DNA from 3 places in the Microbacterium neimengense genome. Region 1 is predicted to be linked to each of the others. Evidence: predicted binding sites of a transcription regulator. Region 1 holds the regulator's gene; each other region holds the start of a gene.
The links. The regulator HspR, encoded in region 1, represses chaperone genes until heat shock. The targets are predictions, from matches to a motif close to AAGTTGAGTCNNNNNGACTCAACTT.
Positions count from the first base shown of each region.

Region 1 (5,967 bases):
GACGAGCTCATCCTCGTCTTCGACCTCGGTGGCGGAACCTTCGACGTGTCCCTGCTCGAGGTGGGCAAGGACGACGACTTCTCGACCATCCAGGTGCGCTCCACCGCCGGCGACAACCGCCTCGGTGGTGACGACTGGGACCAGCGCGTCGTCGACTACCTCATCAAGCAGTTCAAGGACACGACCGGTGTCGACGTCTCCAGCGACAAGATCGCGCTGCAGCGCCTCAAGGAGGCCGCGGAGCAGGCGAAGAAGGAGCTGTCGAGCTCGACTTCGACCTCGATCAACCTCCCGTACCTGTCGCTGACCGACTCGGGTCCCGTCTCGCTGAGCGAGACCCTCTCGCGCGCCAAGTTCGAGGACCTCACCAAGGACCTCCTCGACCGCACGAAGAAGCCCTTCGACGACGTCATCCGTGAGGCCGGCATCAAGGTCGACGACATCGACCACGTCGTGCTGGTCGGCGGTTCGACCCGCATGCCGCAGGTGACCGAGCTCGTCAAGAAGCTCACCGGAGGCAAGGAGCCCAACAAGGGCGTCAACCCGGACGAGGTCGTCGCCGTCGGCGCCGCCCTGCAGGCCGGCGTGCTGAAGGGTGAGCGCAAGGACGTCCTGCTCATCGACGTGACCCCCCTGAGCCTCGGTATCGAGACCAAGGGCGGCATCATGACCAAGCTCATCGAGCGCAACACGGCCATCCCGACCAAGCGCAGCGAGACCTTCACGACCGCCGACGACAACCAGCCGTCGGTCGCGATTCAGGTCTTCCAGGGCGAGCGCGAGTTCACCCGTGACAACAAGCCGCTCGGCACGTTCGAGCTGACCGGAATCGCCCCGGCCCCCCGCGGCATCCCGCAGGTCGAGGTCACCTTCGACATCGACGCGAACGGTATCGTCCACGTGTCGGCGAAGGACAAGGGCACCGGCAAGGAGCAGTCGATGACCATCACGGGCGGCTCGTCGCTTCCCAAGGAGGACATCGAGCGCATGGTGCGCGAGGCCGAGGAGCACGCTGCAGAGGACAAGAAGCGGCGCGAGTCGGCTGAGACCCGCAACCAGGCCGAGACCCTCTCGTACTCCGTCGACAAGCTGATCTCCGAGAACGCCGACAAGCTGCCCGCCGAGGTCAAGGACTCCGTGCAGGCCGACGTCGACGCGCTGAAGGCGGCGCTCGCCGGTGAGGACGACGACGCGGTCAAGACCGCGTTCGACAAGCTCAACCAGAGCCAGAGCCAGCTGGGCGAGGCCCTCTACCAGGCCGCACAGGCCGAGGGTCAGCCCGCCGACCCGTCCGCCACCGACCCGGGCAGCGGCACCACGCCGAACCCCGAGGAGGACGTCATCGACGCCGAGGTCGTCGACGACGAGGACGAGAAGAAATAAGAGATACGACCATGACGGACAAGAACTTCGAACAGCCGGACGACGGCGACGAGGTTCGGCCCGGCGAGGAGGGGTCGGAGGCGCACGCCTCCGACCCCGCTTCGCAGGAGCCGGAACTGACGGTCGACGACATCCTGGGTGCCGAGCAGAACGCGGATGCGGCTGCGGAGGACCCCGACCTGCTGGGAGACCTCAAGCGCCTGCAGGCCGAGTACGCCAACTACCGGCGTCGCACCGAGGAGCAGCGGGAGGTGGAGATCGAGCGCGCGAAGGGCTCGGTCGCCAAGAACCTGCTGCCCGTGCTCGACGATCTCGACCGTGCCGCCAAGCACGGCGATCTCGCCGATGGCACCCCGTTCGCGGCGATCGCCGAGAAGCTGCGCGGCGTTGCCGAGCGCATGGGCTTGGTCACCTACGGTGCGGCCGGCGATGCGTTCGACCCCCAGCAGCACGAGGCGATCTTCCAGCAGCCGACACCCGGCCAGACCGAGGCGACGATCCTCGAGGTGGTCGAGGTCGGTTACCGACTCGGCTCCGTCGAGCTGCGCCCCGCGAAGGTCGTGGTCGCCGTGCCGGCGGACTAGGAGGAGAACGTGGCCAGTCAAGACTGGTTCGACAAGGACTTCTACGCGGTGCTCGGCGTCGCGAAGGACGTCTCCGACGCCGATCTGAAGAAGACGTACCGCAAGCTCGCCCGGCAGTACCACCCCGACTCGAACCCGGGGGATGCGGCGGCAGAGGCACGCTTCAAGGAGATCAGCGAGGCGTACTCGGTGCTCAGTGACAAGGAGCAGCGCGAGGAGTACGACCAGATGCGCGCCATGGGCTCGGGCGCTCGCTTCACGGCGGGCGGCGCGGGTGCGGGCGGCTTCGAGGACGTGTTCTCGCGCTTCGGCCAGGGGCGTGGCGGCAGCCAATTCGACTCGGGCGGCTTCGAGGACTTCTTCACGATGTTCGACCGCGGCGGCGGGGGCACGTTCGGCTCGGGCCGCTTCGGTCAGACGTCGGGCGGTTACCGCGGCTTCGGCGGCCCCACCAAGGGTGCCGACGTCACCGCGCGGACGACGCTCGATTTCGCGACGGCCGTGGGCGGGGAGACCATCACGCTCCAGGGCGAGGACGGCAAGCCGTTCAAGGTGAAGATCCCCGCCGGCGTCGCCGACGGGCAGAAGATCCGGCTCCGCGGCCGCGGGCGTCCCTCGCCCGACGGCGGCGAGGCGGGAGACATCGTCGTGCAGGTCTCGGTGCGGCCGCATCCGGTCTTCACCCGCGATGGGCTCAACCTGCGCCTGACCGTGCCGATCACCTTCACGGAGGCCGTGCTCGGCGCGACGATCGAGGTCCCCACCCTGGGCGGTGATCCCGTGCGCCTGCGTGTGGCCCCGGGCACACCGTCCGGTCGTGTCCTGCGGGTCAAGGGGCGCGGCGTCCACACCCAGAAGGGCACGGGCGATCTGCTCGCCGAGGTGCAGGTGGCGGTTCCCGCCCACCTCGACGACGCGGCCAAGGAGGCGCTCGAACGCTTCCAGGAGCTCGAGCCCAAGGAGAACCCACGCGCCGAGCTGATGGCCAAGGCGCGCAACTGACGAATGAACCGCGGGTGCCGCATCCGGATCCGGATGCGCACCCGCGGTTGACGACACGATCGGGGCAAGGAGGTGAGCGGGATGGACGAGAACGAGATCGACGACGAGGCGCCGGTGTTCGCGATCGCGACGGCCGCGGAACTCGCCGGCATGCACCCGCAGACACTGCGTCAGTATGACCGGCTGGGTCTGGTCGTGCCCGGACGCACCAAGGGCGGCTCGCGCCGGTACTCGGTGCGCCACATCGAACAGCTGCGCGAGGTGTCGCGCCTGTCGGCGGACGGCATGAGCCTGCCCGCCATCGCCCGCATCATCGAGCTCGAGAATCGCGTGCGAGAGCTTCACGGCCGCGTGCGAGACCTCGAGAACGCGATGCGCGCTGAGCTCGAGCGGCGGCCCGGAGCGCGCGTGTTCGCCGCCGGCCCCTCGGGCTCCGTGGTCCCGCTGCGCTCGGGCACGCGCGTGCGTCGCTCCACCGAGATCGTGGTGTGGAGACCCCGGCGCGAGCTGCCGCCCGGGAACTGAGTCCACCGCGCGGCGATTTGACCCGCGGACGAGCACGATGCAACGCTGACTGTTAACCGACGACAGTGAGGTGCTCGTGTCCGATCTCCGCCCCCTCGCCATGGGTGACCAGATAGCCCACCGTCTTCGCGTCGAGATCATCAAGGGGATCATCCCCGCCGACACGCACCTCGCCGAGGACGCCCTCGCGACGCGTTTCGACGTCAGCCGCGGCCCGGTGCGCGATGCCTTGCGGCATCTGGAGGCGGAGGGTCTGGTCGAGGACCGCCGCAAGCGCATCTACACGCGCGCTGTGGGCATGACCGACATCGAGGAGCTGTACATGCTGCGCGAGGTGCTCGAGTCCCTCGCCATCCGCCTCGCCATCGCCAACGCCAGCTCGAAGGATTGGGACAGGGTCCAGGCGATCGTCGACGACATGGCCGCCGCCGCCGAGAGCAATGACGGCGAGCGTTTCGCGGATGCGGACATGCAGTTCCACACGAGCTTCTACGTCAACGCGCGCAACCGTCGGCTCATGGAAGCGTGGCGCCCGTACCAGCGCATCTTCGCCATCTTGTTCGAGCTCAGCGACACGAGCGACATCGCCTCGGCAACCGCCGATCATCAGGGCTTTCTCGATGTGATCCGTACCGGGGACGCCGATGCCGCGGTCAAGCGACTGCACCTGCATCTGACGCTGGCCAAGGGGCACGTGCGCGACGCTCTGCGCAGCCTTCCCGACGCCGCTCACTGACGGCTACGTCGTCGATACCCGCGCCACGGGTATTTGACACGGCCCGTTTGCTGTCCTATGTTGACTGTTAACAGAAAACAGATCGTTCAACGGTGACCGGTCGCTCCGCCTGGAGCAGCCCTGACCCGTTTCGAGGAGGGGCTCCCAGATGGCAGGACACGATTCGACCGCACCGGTGGGTGCAGGTCGCACCGTCATCGTCGGACCGGTTCGCTACCCGGCCCTGTGCGCCTCCGGCCGCGCGCTGCTCCTCGAGCACGGCTTCACGCTCGTCGAGAACGAGTCCACCGTGCCGTGGACGGCCGAGGAGCTCCACGCGCGCATCGCGGATGCCGACGCCGCCGTCGCCGGCGTCGAGGTCTACGACGCCGCCGCGCTCGAGCGCGCCGGCCGGTTGCAGATCATCTCCCGCCTCGGCGTGGGGCTCGACAACATCGACCTCGACGCAGCCCGCGCCCGTGACATCCGCGTCGTGAACGTTCCCGGCGGCAACGCCGCGGCGGTCGCCGAACTGGCAATCGGCTTCATGCTGGCGCTGCTGCGCCGCATCCCCGAGCTGGACGCGGCGACCAAGAACGGTCGATGGGATCGCTACGTCGGCCGCGAGCTTGCGGGAAAGAGCATCGGCCTCATCGGCTTCGGCGCCATCGCGCAGACCGTCGCACGCCGCCTCGCCGGCTTCGACGTCGACCTCGTGGCCTTCGACCCGTTCGCCGACCGGCAGACGGCCGAGCGTCTGGGCGTGCGCCTCGTCGACCGCGTCACGGATGTCGTGCGCGACGTCGACATCGTCTCGGTTCACGCGCCCCACACCCCCGACACGCACCACACCGTCGACGACGACCTGATCGCCGGGATGCGTCCCGGCACCCTCCTCATCAACACGAGCCGCGGCGGCCTGGTCGATGAGGCGGCGCTCGTGCGCGGACTCGCGTCCGGCCGCATCGGCGGGGTAGGACTGGACGTGTTCGAGGTGGAGCCCGTCGCCGCGGACAACCCCCTCTTCTCCTTCCCCAACGTCGTCGTGGCCCCCCACGCCGCCGCCGACAGCGCGGAGGCGTACGAGCGCATCGGCCTCGCCACCGCGCAGGCCATCGTCGACGTCTTCGCGGGCCGTGTGCCCGCCGCCCTCGCCTTCTGACCCGAACCCCACGCACCACCCACCTCCTGAAAGGAACAACGATGTTCACGACACGCAGACCCCGTCGGCTGGTCATCGGTATCGCCGCCGGCGCCGTCGCGGCGCTGGGCCTCACCGCCTGCGCCAGCGGCACAGGCGACGCGGGCGATTCCGCCGACGTCTCCGAGATCACGGTCGTCGCCGCCAACAGCCCCTGGGTCGAAGGTCTGAAGACCCTCGGCGCCCAGTACGAGCAGGAGACCGGCGTCAAGGTCAACATCGAGGCCTACGGCAACGAGCAGCTCAACGACAACTACAAGGTCAAGCTCAACGCCCAGTCCGCCGACTTCGACGTCATGGCCTTCCAGGTGCAGGACGTCATGCGCGAGTTCTCTCGCAACGGCTGGCTCACCGACATGACCGAGCAGGTCGAAAGCGACGCCGACTGGAACTGGGAGGACTTCCAGTCCGCCGCCCGCGACGCCGTGGAGCTCGACGGGGTCGTCTACGGCGTTCCCGTCATGACCGAGCGTCAGATCGTCTACTACCGCACCGACCTGCTCGAGGCGGCCGGCATCGCCGTGCCCAAGACGCTCGATGAGCTGAAGGCGGCGGCC
Region 1 is NZ_BAAGRK010000003.1:1,113,013-1,118,979, forward strand. Features, by position in the region: gene dnaK (molecular chaperone DnaK) at 1-1,383, shown strand, start outside; gene ACYVJS_RS08155 (nucleotide exchange factor GrpE) at 1,395-1,967, shown strand; gene ACYVJS_RS08160 (DnaJ C-terminal domain-containing protein) at 1,977-2,969, shown strand; gene ACYVJS_RS08165 (heat shock protein transcriptional repressor HspR) at 3,051-3,494, shown strand; gene ACYVJS_RS08170 (GntR family transcriptional regulator) at 3,571-4,230, shown strand; gene ACYVJS_RS08175 (phosphoglycerate dehydrogenase) at 4,379-5,371, shown strand; gene ACYVJS_RS08180 (ABC transporter substrate-binding protein) at 5,413-5,967, shown strand, end outside.

Region 2 (5,967 bases), 660 kb from region 1:
CGAGAGAAGTCCAGCGTGACCTACGGTTCGATCACCACCCTCCCGCAGGCCGCGGACGTCGCCGCCGAGGCGGCCCGTGACGCGGTCCGTACGCTCGGCGCCGCGATCGATGCGCACGGCAGCGCCGTGTGGGTGCTCGCCGGGGGCAGCTCGCCGATGGCGGCCTACGCGATCCTCGCGGCCCAGGATGCGGACGCGATCGACTGGTCGAAGGTCACCGTTCTCATCGGTGACGAGCGCTCGGTGCCGATCAGCGACCCGCAGTCGAACTGGGGCACGATCGCCCTCGCGCTTCTGGATCAGCCCGGTTTCGACACCATGGTGCAGCTGCGTCCGGACACCGAGGTCGACGAGGCCGAGTCCGCGCGCCGTTACGCCGCGGCGATCGCCGCGCTGCCGAAGACGGACGCCGGCGCCCCGCGTCTGGACCTGGTCTGGCTCGGTGTCGGAGAGGACGGTCACACGCTGTCGTTGTTCCCCGGCCACCCCGACTTCCGCCCGGTCGACGAGCTCGTGATCCCCGTCCACAACTCACCCAAGCCGCCGCCCACCCGTATCACTCTCACGCTGAAGGCCCTCGACGGCGCGCAGCGCGTGATCGTCTTCGCCACGGGCGCCGGCAAGAAGGACGCGCTGGCCGAGGCGCTCGCCCAAGGCGCGCTGCCGATCGCGGTCGTCGCGGCTCACGTCACCGCGGCGGGCGGATCGGTGCAGTGGCTGTTCGACGAGGCTGCGGCCGGCTGAGCCGCTCGCTGCGCGCACGGGAGGAATGGACATGACCGCGGACACGATCTCCGGCTCGCCGCTGGAGGCCCGCCCCTGGATCGCTTCCTACGCCGACGGAGTGCCGGCGGAGATCGAGCCCGTCACCGAGACGCTCGTCGACCTTCTCGACGCATCCGTCGCGCGCTACGGCGAGCGGGTCGCGCTGGAGTTCTACGGCTCCGAGACGACCTACGCCGAGCTGGGTGAGCAGGTCTCCCGCGCCGCCAACGCGCTGCGCAAGCTGGGTGTGCAGGCGGGAGACCGGGTCGCGCTCATCCTGCCGAACTGTCCGCAGCACGTGGTCGCGTTCTACGCGGCGCTGCGCATCGGGGCGATCGTCGTGGAGCACAACCCGCTCTACACGCCGCGCGAGCTGCGCCACCAGTTCGAGGTGCACGGCGCGGTCGTCGCCATCGTCTGGGACAAGGTCGCGGACACCGTCGCCGAGTTCCCCGAGGACGTCGCGCCCTCGGCCATCGTCTCGGTGCGGATGCCGGACGCGCTGCCGCTCGGCAAGCGCCTGGCGCTGCGGCTTCCGGTGGCCAAGGCTCGCGAGACGCGTGAGGCGATGACCACCCGCCCGCGCGCCCGCGGCCTGCTCGAATGGTCCGACTTCGTGCGCGTGCGCAAGCTCCCGCGCAAGTGGCCGAAGCCGCGTCTGGACGACACCGCACTGCTGCAGCTGACGAGCGGCACGACGGGCACGCCCAAAGCGGCGATCCTCTCGCACCGCAACCTCCGCTCCAACGCCGCTCAGGGGCGCGCGTGGGTGCCGGGCCTCACCGAGGGCGGCGAGGTGTTCTACGCCGTGCTCCCGCTGTTCCACGCGTACGGGCTCACCCTCTGCCTCACCTTCGCCATCTCCCTGGGGGCGCGTGTGGTGCTGTTCCCGAAGTTCGACGTGGATGCGGTCGTCGCTGCCTCCGCCACCTCGAAGCCCACGTTCCTGCCCGCCGTGCCGCCGATCTACGACGCGCTCTCGCGGGCCAGCACCCGTAAGGGCGTCGATCTGTCCAGCATCCGCTTCGCCATCTCCGGGGCGACGAGCCTGCCGGTGCCCACGGTGACGCGCTGGGAGGAGGCGACGGGCGGACTTCTCGTGGAGGGCTACGGCATGACCGAGACCTCGCCGGTCGCGCTCGGCAACCCGATCGGGCCCTCGCGGCGCCCCGGCACCGTGGGAGTCCCGTTCCCGAGCACCGAGATCCGGGTCGTCGACCCCGACGATCCGCGGGTCGACCGCCCGGCCGGAGAGGCGGGGGAGCTGCTCATCCGCGGCCCGCAGGTGTTCCAGGGCTACTGGCAGCAGCCCGACGAGACCGCGGCCGTGCTGCTTCCCGGAGGATGGCTGCGCACCGGCGACATCGTGACGGTGAGCGAGGACGGCTTCGTGACCGTCATCGACCGCGTCAAAGAACTCATCATCACAGGCGGCTTCAATGTCAGCCCGACCGAGGTGGAGCAGGTGCTGCTGCTCCACCCGGATGTGGCGGAGGCGGCCGTCGTGGGCATTCCGCGTCCCTCCGGCGGCGAGGACGTGGTGGCCGCCATCGTGGCCCGGGAAGGCGCCGTCTTCGACGCGGCCGCCCTGCGCGACTTCGCGCGCACGCACATCACCTCGTACAAGGTGCCCAAGCGCATCGTCCAGGTGGAGGACCTGCCGCGCTCGCAGATCGGCAAGGTGCTGCGCCGCGTCGTCCGCGAGCGCCTCTCGGCCCGCTGATTCAGGCGCGCGAGAGGGTCACCAAGCCGCGGCGTGAGGTGGTCTTCTCGAGGCCTTCGGTCTGGGCAAGGCGGAGCGTTCGCGCCGGCAGGGGAGGCAGCTCGGACGCCACGCCGTCCGCCTGCTTCGCGATGCCCACCAGCAGGGTCAGGTCGACCCCCGGTGCGGTGACCTCGAGCCGCGCGTAGTCGCTTTTGGTGCCCCATCGCAGCCGCTCGATCTCGCTCAGCCGAAGCGCGCGCGTCGTCCCGCCTGCCGTAATCCACATCCGGTCGCGTGACACGCGCACGCTCGCCTCGACCGAGCGCCGGCGCAGCAGCGCGGTGACGATGAGGTAGGCGGGGAAGGCGAAGAGCGCCCCGAGCGCGAGGATCAGCATGCGGGGTCCGAGCCGCTCGACGATGGTGCTGAACATGATGAGCGCCGTCGTGACGACCGCTCCCGTCGCGACGATGGTGGCGACCATCCACGCGGTGAGTTCCCGCATCCGCATCGGTATCGCCCGGAATCGGATGACGACGGCATCGCCGTCGTTCTCCCACGCCAGCGGCTGCCGCGGCTGTGACCGTGTCTTCCCGGGCAGGAAGGTGATGACGCGATTGAGGAGGGTGAGCCAGACCCAACCGGCCGCGGGCGGCAATGCGAGCAGCAGCCCCGCGTAGATCGCCTGCGGTGCGCCGGGCGCGAAGAGCGGCGGAAGGAGCTCGATCGATGCGTAGATCGCCGGCGCGAGGGCGATGGACACCAGGAGGTGGACGATCGCGCCGGTTGGATGCGGCAATCGCCCCGTCAGGTTCACGAACCACATTCCGCACAGCGCGCCCGCGATGATCGTCATCAGGTACGAGAACAACCCACCGTCGGTGAGGTATCCGGGTAGGGCGGCCACGCCGCAGGCGGCCGCCCAGATCAGCGGGTTCAGGGCGATCCTCCGCAGCAGAGGCGGCCGGGTCGCCGCCTCTGTGGAGGGGGTCACGGGGCGATTCTATGAGGGCGCCGACGGTGCTCCAGAGCTGCCTGCGGGAACTGGCACTCTCCATGTGAGAGTGCTAATCTGTGATTGTTGAGTCAAGGGGGCTCAACTTATGGACTACGGGTCGGATCCCACATCCGATCCCGCTCGAGAGGAGACGACTATGGCTGCATACGACTCGCTCCGTGACCTGGAGCGCATGGCGAACACGTTCTTCGACACCGCACGGCGCGGCCCTCGGCAGATGCCGATGGACCTCTACCGTGACGGCGACCACTACGTCCTCACCGCCGACCTGCCGGGCATCGACCCCGGGTCGGTCGACGTCGACATCGACGGTCAGCTGCTCACCATCCGCGCCGAGCGCACGCTGTCGGCGGGTGATGGCGTGACCTGGATCACGCGCGAGCGGACGTCGGGTACCTTCCTGCGTCAGCTGAGCCTCGGTCAGGGGCTCGACACCGAGAAGATCTCGGCGAGCTACCGCAACGGTGTGCTGAGCGTCACGATCCCCGTCAGCGAGAAGGCCAAGCCGCGCAAGGTCGAGATCGCCACGGGTGACGATGCTCCGGCGCTGCAGGTCTCGGAGTCGCAGAGCTGACGTATCGCGGACAGCAGTAAGGGCCGGTCGGAGAGGCTTCCGACCGGCCCTTGTCCCTTTGCACCAAGAGTGTCCTGCAATCACATGTCGGTAGCTGCCACAGCAAAACAACTACCGTGCGAGCACTCTATAACGGTGAGATAACGGAGGGGAAGAGGTTTCCGTTACCTTTTCGTGATTCTTTGCTGACGCATAGCCGACTGCCGGGTTAGCGTTCCCGTACCGGCGTGATCAGCACCCCGCCGAAGCGCGCCTCGGAGTACTCCCACTCGCGGCCATCGACCCACACCCGTGCCGAGGCGCAGGGGAGCGACTCATGCTCCCCGTTCGGCCAATGCAGGACGAACCCGCCGCCGAACGATGCGTTCGACCCGGTGACGCGGGCGCCGTCCGCATCCACGGCGCGGGCCTCGCACTCGCCGCAGAGGTACTCCGGGTACCGGTCCGACTGCGCGACCTGGGCGCCGCAATGAGGGCAGGGTTGTGTGCCGCGGGAACCGGGGAGGAACGCACTCATGGCACGAGTGTAGGTCGGGCGCTCACGCCGCCGGCGGGAGCCAGATCGTCAGGCGCACGGCGTCGTCCGGCAGATGGAGGATCTCGTAGCTCCGCTCGACGACGACGCCGTCGAGTCCGCGGATGCGGGTGGTCGCGCCCCGGCGCCGCTCGACGATGTGCCCGCCCCACCACGCCGCGAACTGCTCGCTGCGCGCCCCGAGTTCGCGCACAAGCTCACCCAGGCGCGGGTCGTCGAGGCGGTCGACGTTCGCCGCGCGGAGGTGGGCGACGGCGCCGCGAGCGAGATCCTCCCAGTCGAGGAACGTCTCACGGGCGCGCGGATCTGTGAGCAGGTAACGGCAGGTGTTGCGCTGCTCCGGTGGAAGCTCGGCGAGTCCGGCGTACAGCGACATCCCCTCCTCGTTCGCTGCGACGATCGTGCTGAACCTGTCGAGCACGTACGCGGGTTGCGGGCGGACCGCTGCGACGAGAGCGGACATCCGCGGGACGAGGTCGGTGTCCGCCGTCGGTTCGGCAGGTGCGGCGTTGGCGTCGCGAAGCCGCACGAGGTGTCGGGCCGCATCCGGCGACAGCGCGAGGGCGTCGGCGAGGGCGGAGATCACCGCGTCGCTCGGGTGGGACTCGCGTCCTTGCTCCAGACGGATGTAGTAGTCGACGCTGATCCCGGCGCGGGTCGCGACCTCTTCCCGGCGTAGGCCCGGAGTCCGCCGGGCGCCGGGGGTGTCGTGGTCGGGCGCGAGCGCCCTGTCTTGACGGCGAGCGCGGAGGAAATCGCCGAGTTCGTTCGAGATGACCGGCTCCTCTCGGCTGGGTGGGTGGATCGCTCCTATGAACAGTACGGTCTTCCATGGCGGCGCCTCGAAGACGGAATGTGGAGGCATGTCCACCTACACGCACGGTCACCATGAATCCGTCCTGCGATCGCACCGCTGGCGCACCGCCGAGAACTCCGCCGCGTACCTCCTGCCGTTTCTCGGGTCCGACGACCGGCTGCTGGATGTGGGGGCCGGGCCCGGCACGATCACGGTCGACCTCGCGGAGCGCGTGGCCCACGTCACCGCGACCGAGATCGGGAAGGACGAGGCGGCATTGACCCGTGCGACGGTGGACGAGCGCGGAGCGTCGAACATCGACGTGCGGATCGCCGACGTGCACGCTCTGCCGTTCGACGACGACTCGTTCGACGTGGCGCACGCCCATCAGGTGTTGCAGCACATCGCCGATCCGGTGCAGGCGCTGCGGGAACTCGCGCGAGTGACCCGGCCCGGCGGGATCGTCGCGGTGCGCGACGCCGACTTCGCCGGGTTCGCGTGGTGGCCGCAGCTGCCCGAGATGGACCGCTGGCTGGAGCTGTATCAGGCGGCGGCACGCGCCAACGGCGGCGAA
Region 2 is NZ_BAAGRK010000003.1:457,219-463,185, reverse strand. Features, by position in the region: gene pgl (6-phosphogluconolactonase) at 16-744, shown strand; gene ACYVJS_RS04875 (long-chain-fatty-acid--CoA ligase) at 776-2,488, shown strand; gene ACYVJS_RS04870 (hypothetical protein) at 2,490-3,464, opposite strand; gene ACYVJS_RS04865 (Hsp20/alpha crystallin family protein) at 3,625-4,062, shown strand; gene ACYVJS_RS04860 (hypothetical protein) at 4,271-4,579, opposite strand; gene ACYVJS_RS04855 (helix-turn-helix transcriptional regulator) at 4,602-5,462, opposite strand; gene ACYVJS_RS04850 (class I SAM-dependent methyltransferase) at 5,461-5,967, shown strand, end outside.
Region 2: a site for HspR is predicted at 3,549-3,573, ahead of ACYVJS_RS04865 (Hsp20/alpha crystallin family protein). Genes of this name have one in related genera too.

Region 3 (5,967 bases), on a different contig from region 1:
GCTGCAGGACGAGACGGTTCCGCCGCGGATCGAGGCGATCGTCCGCGAGGCACTCGGCCGCTGACCGGCTTCCGGTCTCGGTCTTCCGCAGCATCCTGTCGGGTCGCTGAGCGTGCCAGATCCCCGGTTCCCCTGTCACAGATCGGCGCTCGCGCTGCGATCTGCGACAGGGGAACCGAGAAGGCAACTGCTCGCCTGTCACAGATCGGCGCTCGCGCTGCGATCTGCGACAGGCGAGCCCGAGCAGGCGACGAAGCCCGGAGGCCGCGGGAGGCAGGCGTCAGCGGCGGGTGGAGACCGTGACGGTGAACTTCGTGTTGCGTGCGACCTGCCGCGTCGGGCCGACGAGTCGCTCGAGCGCCGGACGGTAGCGCAGCGCCGAGTTCCACACGGTCCACAGCTCACCGCCGGAGCGGAGCGCCCGCGCCGCATCCTGGAACAGGGGCGCCGCGAGGTCCGTCGTGACAGCGGCGCCCGAGTGGAACGGCGGGTTCAGGGCGATGAAGGGGACGCTGGCGTCCGGGAGGGCGCCGAGACGGTCATCCCGCACGACGCGGATGCGGTCCGCCACGTCGTTCGCCTCGGCGGTCGCCCGCGCCGAGGCGACGGCGGCCGCGGAGCGATCGGACGCGTAGACCGCGCGATCGGGATGCCGCAGCGCGAGGAATGCGGCGACCACGCCCGTTCCGCACGCGAGGTCGACGAGCGGGCCGCCCTCGGGGACGCGCGCGGGAAGGTGCGTCAGCAGGAACCGGGTGCCGATGTCGATCGCCGTTCCGGCGAACACGCCTCCGTAGGCGCACACGGTGATGCCGTCGTGCGCGGCGCGTCGCGGCTCGGGATCGTGGCCGTGGAGAGGGTCGCGGGCGATCAGGACACGCGACTTCTGGCGGGCGTGTGTGACATCGAGCGTGCCGAAGAAGCGGCGGAGGACCTCGTTCATCGCCGTCGACATGTGCTTGATGCGTCCACCGGCGAACACGACGACATCCCGTGCCGCGTGCGCGGCGATCAGGGCCGCTGCATCCTCCAACGCGTCGAGCGAGCGGGGGAGTCGAAGAAGGACCGCCCGCGCGCCCGCGACGAGCGCGCCTGTCAGCTCCATCGACCGGTAGCGATCGGTGAGGCCCGCCCGTTGCGCGTTGGCCGCCAGCGCCTGCTCGCCGGTGAGCGCGTCTTGGTGCACTCGCACGACGCCGGCGGTTGTGGCCGCTGCGCCGAGTGCGAGCGCGCCGTACTCGTCGCCGATGACGGCGATGTCATCCGCGCTCATTCCCGCGCGCCAGGCGGCGGACTCGTCGAGCAGGAGCCGATCGGCAGCGTCGACCGCGACGAGATCGGGTGCCTCGACGTCGGGCCAGCGTCGCATCGCGTCGAACCGGAACTCCACCCCCTCACGCTACCGGCCGCCGCGGGGTGCCGACGGATACGATGGTCAGATGGCCGATAAGACGCATGGGGCGCCGCAGCCCTCCGGGCAGCGCCCGCCGTTCAGTCCGGTCATCGCCCTTCTGACGGTCTCCGCCGTGTGGGACGCGCGCTTGAACGCAGCCCTGAAGGACCTCGGACTCACGACCCGCAAGTACGGTCTTCTCGCCCACGTGCAGGCGACGCCGGGCATCTCGTTCTCCGAACTCGCCCGCCGCTCCCAGATCACGGTGCAGACGGCGCACACCGCCGTCAAGACGCTCGCCGGCGAGGGGCTGGTCGAGGACGCCACCGCGCACGCGGGCGCCGCATCCGATCTGCGTGTGACGACGAAGGGCGCGGCCGCGCTCGCCGAGGCGGATGCGCGTCTCGCGGCGCTCGATGAGGTGTTCGGCGCCGGTGTCCCCGCGCTCTCATCCGCCCTGCACGGACTGCACGAGCAGCCGTTCGGAGAGATCCTTCAGCAAGACTGAAGATTATCGGTCTAGGCTGCGGAGAGCGCCGACTCGAGCGCTCAGATCCACCTCCGGAGTCGCCCGTGTTCCGCACGCCCTACGCCCTGTTCCGCACTCTCGCCATCGCCGAGATGGTCTCGTGGACCCTGCTGATCGGAGGGCTCATCGTGCGCGCAGTGACGGGCTTCGCGCCCGCCGTGACGGTCGGCGGCGGCATCCACGGGTTCATCTTCCTGTCGTACGGCGCGACGGTGATCCTGGTCGCCAAGAACCAGCGATGGAGTGGCGGGGTGACGATCGTGGCGCTGGTCAGTGCGGTCGTGCCCTACGCGACGCTGCCCGTCGAGCTGTGGCTGTCGAGGACCGGTCGACTGCTCGGCGCATGGCGATTGCAGGCCGGCTCCGACCCGCGTGATGCGGCATGGCACGACCGTGTGCTGCGCTCCGTGCTGCGTCGGCCGGTGTTGTCGGCCGTGGTGATCGCCGCCGCCGTGGTGGTGACCTTCGCGGCGCTGCTCGTGATCGGCCCTCCCGGTGGTCGGGCCTGAGCGGACTTACTTCGCGCGAGCCCGCAGGTGGATCGGCAGCGCCATCGCGGCCGAGATCAGCAGGATGCCGGCGACGAAGATGACGGCTTGGAAACCGGGCACCGAGAACGAGATGCCGAACGCGAACATCCCGAGCAGGAACAGCAGCAGGGACACGATGTACATGGCACTCCTTCGGAAGACTCCCTCCAGAGTACCGGCTCGCCTGCGCGCGGACCGACCGCATCCGCGTCGCTGAACGGAGCTACGCCTCGGTCTCCCGCACGCTCGCGGCGAGGCGGGTCGCGCCCACGACCGCCGCGGGCATCGTGAACACCGCGCCGAGGGGGACCAGGAAGCACAGCTGCGTCATGATGCCGAAGCCCAGTGCTCGGCCGCGGGCTGCTCGCAGCAGGCGGCGCCGGCTGCGGCGATCGATGCCGCGCGCGGTCAGCGCACGGCCCGAGAGCTCGTCCGCGAGGATCCAGCCCGACAGCAGGACGCCGGTCGCTGTGCCGATAACGCCGCCGATGAGAGGGATGAAGCCGAGCGCGAAAGCGAGCGCGGCCGCGAGCGCACCGCGCACGATGAGACTCGTCGCATCCGCAAGGGCCGCGCGCCAGCCCGGGTCGTGTTCGGGCGCGGTGCCGGTGTCGGCGATCTCGACGCTGCGCCAGATCCTGTCGTAGAACGGTTCGCCGACGATCAAGGTCAGCGCGGTGAACGTCGTCGCCGCCAGCAGGAGCGCGCCGGCGAAGACCGCGACGCCGAGCGCGACGCGCAACGCGATGGCCCAGATGGCGGGCCAATCGTCGGCGAACGGCGTGACGGCATCCGTGAGCGGGGCCAAGGCCGATGCCAGTGCCACGAGGGCCACCGTGAGCACGGCGCTCACGATGAGCGCGGGCACGAGACCGAGGAGCATCAGTCCCGGGCGCCTTGTGAACCACCCGAATCCACCGAGCAGCAGACGCGCGCCGCGCAGCATCTCGTTCACTCGATCCCCTTCCGGCTCGCGCTGGGACGAGCGTAGTGGGAATACCCTCACCCTCCGCGTGTTGAACTTGATGTGTCGTCGCTCAACTCCGTTTTGCAGAGCGGCACCCCGAACCCGATCAGGAGAACAGATGCCTGAAGATCTCACCCCCGACGAGGGCCGTGACGCCTTCGACGACTTCCTCTCGCGCTACCTCGCAGGTGAGCGCGGACGTGCGGCACGGTCGATCGACCTGTCGCGCTACCTCAGCGCACGCACGCAGGAGACGCTGCAGGATGCCGGGCGCTTCGCGCTCGCGCGTGGACAGCACGAACTCGATGCGTTGCACGTGCTCCGCGAGATCGTTCGCGTCGACCAGGTGCGAGATGCGATCGCCCGCCTCGGCGTCGACCCGGAGAGCATCGTGCGCGAGTCCGAGCAGCGCCTGCCCGCCAGCGCCGATGTCGCCGACGTCGACAGCGCGGTGGTGACCACATCCGTGCAGCGCGCGCTGTTCCACGCGTTCCAGGTGGCGCGTTCCTCCGGATCGACCTACATCGACCCCGAGCACCTCTTCTTCGCGCTCGTGCTCGCACAGGACACGCCCGCCGGGCAGATCCTCGCCCGCGCCGGAGTCACGGCGGAGGCGCTCACGCAGAGCGTGCGGGAGACCGTCACCGGCGCCGAGCGATCCCCGGAGCAGGCAGCCGCATCCGAGCCCGCGACCATGCTGGAGCGGTACGGGCGCGATCTCACCTCCCTCGCCGAGGCGGGGGAGCTGGACCCGGTGATCGGCCGAGCGGACGAGATCGAGCAGACCATCGAGATCCTCAGCCGCCGCACGAAGAACAACCCCGTGTTGATCGGTGAAGCCGGCGTCGGAAAGACCGCCATCGTCGAGGGGCTCGCCCAGGCGATCGTGTCGGGTGAGGTGCCCGAGCAGCTGCGCGGCAGCCGCGTGGTGTCGCTGGATCTTCCGGCGATGCTGGCGGGCGCGCGTTACCGCGGCGACTTCGAGGAGCGCCTGACCGCGACGATGAGCGAGATCGCCGAGCGCAAGGGCGAGCTGATCGTCTTCATCGACGAGGTGCACACCGTTGTCGGCGCGGGCGCCGGTAGCGACGGCGCCATGGACGCCGGCAACATTCTGAAGCCCCGCCTGGCTCGCGGCGACCTGCACCTGGTGGGTGCGACCACCCTCGCCGAGTACCGCACCATCGAGAAGGACCCGGCGCTGGAGCGCCGGTTCCAGCCTGTGAAGGTGGGGGAGCCGTCGGTCGAGGATGCGGTGCGCATCCTGCATGGGCTGCGTCCCGCCTACGAGCAGCACCACGCCATCACTTACACCGACGACGCGCTGCGCGCCGCCGTCGAACTGAGCGACCGCTACCTGAGCGACCGCGTCCTGCCGGACAAGGCGATCGATCTCATCGATCAGGCCGGAGCACGCCTTCGCCTGCGCTTGGGTGTCGCGGTCGACGTGTCCGACCTGATGGCTCAGCTGGCCACGCTCGAGGCGGACAAGAACTCCGCCGTGGCGGCCGAGCGCTATGAGGACGCGATGCGTCTGCGCGACGAGATCGCCGACGTGCAGCGTCGTATCGACGACGCGACGCGACGTGACGCCGTACGCGGCGAGCAGGTCGTGGACGTCGAGCACATCGCCGCCGTCATCAGCCGCAGCACCGGCATTCCGGTGTCGCGTCTGACCGAGAGCGAACGTGGACGCCTGGCGGGACTCGAGTCCGAGCTGCACGCCCGGGTGATCGGTCAGGATGCGGCGGTCACCGCCGTCGCGACGGCCGTCCGTCGCAACCGCACCGGCATGGGCGACAGCCGCCGACCGGTGGGCTCGTTCCTGTTCCTCGGCCCCACGGGCGTCGGTAAGACCGAGCTCGCGAAGACTCTCGCATCCTCTCTCTTCGAGGACGAGAACGCCGTGATCCGCTTCGACATGAGCGAGTTCGGCGAGCGCCACACCGTCTCGCGTCTCGTGGGGGCCCCTCCCGGGTACGTCGGATACGACGAGGCGGGGCAGCTGACCGAGCGGGTGCGCCGCGCACCGTACTCCGTGGTGCTGTTCGACGAGATCGAGAAGGCGCACCCCGACGTGTTCAACCTGCTCCTGCAGGTGCTCGACGACGGACGCCTGACCGACGGTCAGGGCCGTACGGTCGACTTCCGCAACACCGTCGTCATCATGACCTCGAACATCGGCAGCGAGTTCCTCGCATCGCGCTCCGGTGCGATCGGGTTCATCGCCGACGGCGGAGGGGTCACCGGCTTCGGCGACGAGAGCGAGCTGCGCGCCCGCGTCATGGGCAAGCTCCGTGAGGCGATGCGTCCCGAGTTCTTGAACCGCATCGACGAGATCGTGCTGTTCCGCAAGCTCGAGAAGGCGCAGCTGCGCAGCATCGTGTCGCTCCTGCTCGAGCAGAGCGCATCCCGCCTGGCGCGGCGCGAGATCGCGTTCGAGGCGACCGACGCCGTCGTGGACTGGCTGGCAGAGCACGGGTACGAGCCCGAGTACGGAGCCCGCCCGCTGCGCCGGCTCATCCAGCGGGAGATCGATGACCGCATC
Region 3 is NZ_BAAGRK010000015.1:1,058,745-1,064,711, reverse strand. Features, by position in the region: gene acs (acetate--CoA ligase) at 1-64, shown strand, start outside; gene ACYVJS_RS15715 (class I SAM-dependent methyltransferase) at 281-1,390, opposite strand; gene ACYVJS_RS15710 (MarR family winged helix-turn-helix transcriptional regulator) at 1,440-1,901, shown strand; gene ACYVJS_RS15705 (DUF3817 domain-containing protein) at 1,967-2,431, shown strand; gene ACYVJS_RS15700 (hypothetical protein) at 2,438-2,596, opposite strand; gene ACYVJS_RS15695 (EI24 domain-containing protein) at 2,676-3,398, opposite strand; gene ACYVJS_RS15690 (ATP-dependent Clp protease ATP-binding subunit) at 3,538-5,967, shown strand, end outside.
Region 3: a site for HspR is predicted at 3,472-3,496, ahead of ACYVJS_RS15690 (ATP-dependent Clp protease ATP-binding subunit). Genes of this name have one in related genera too.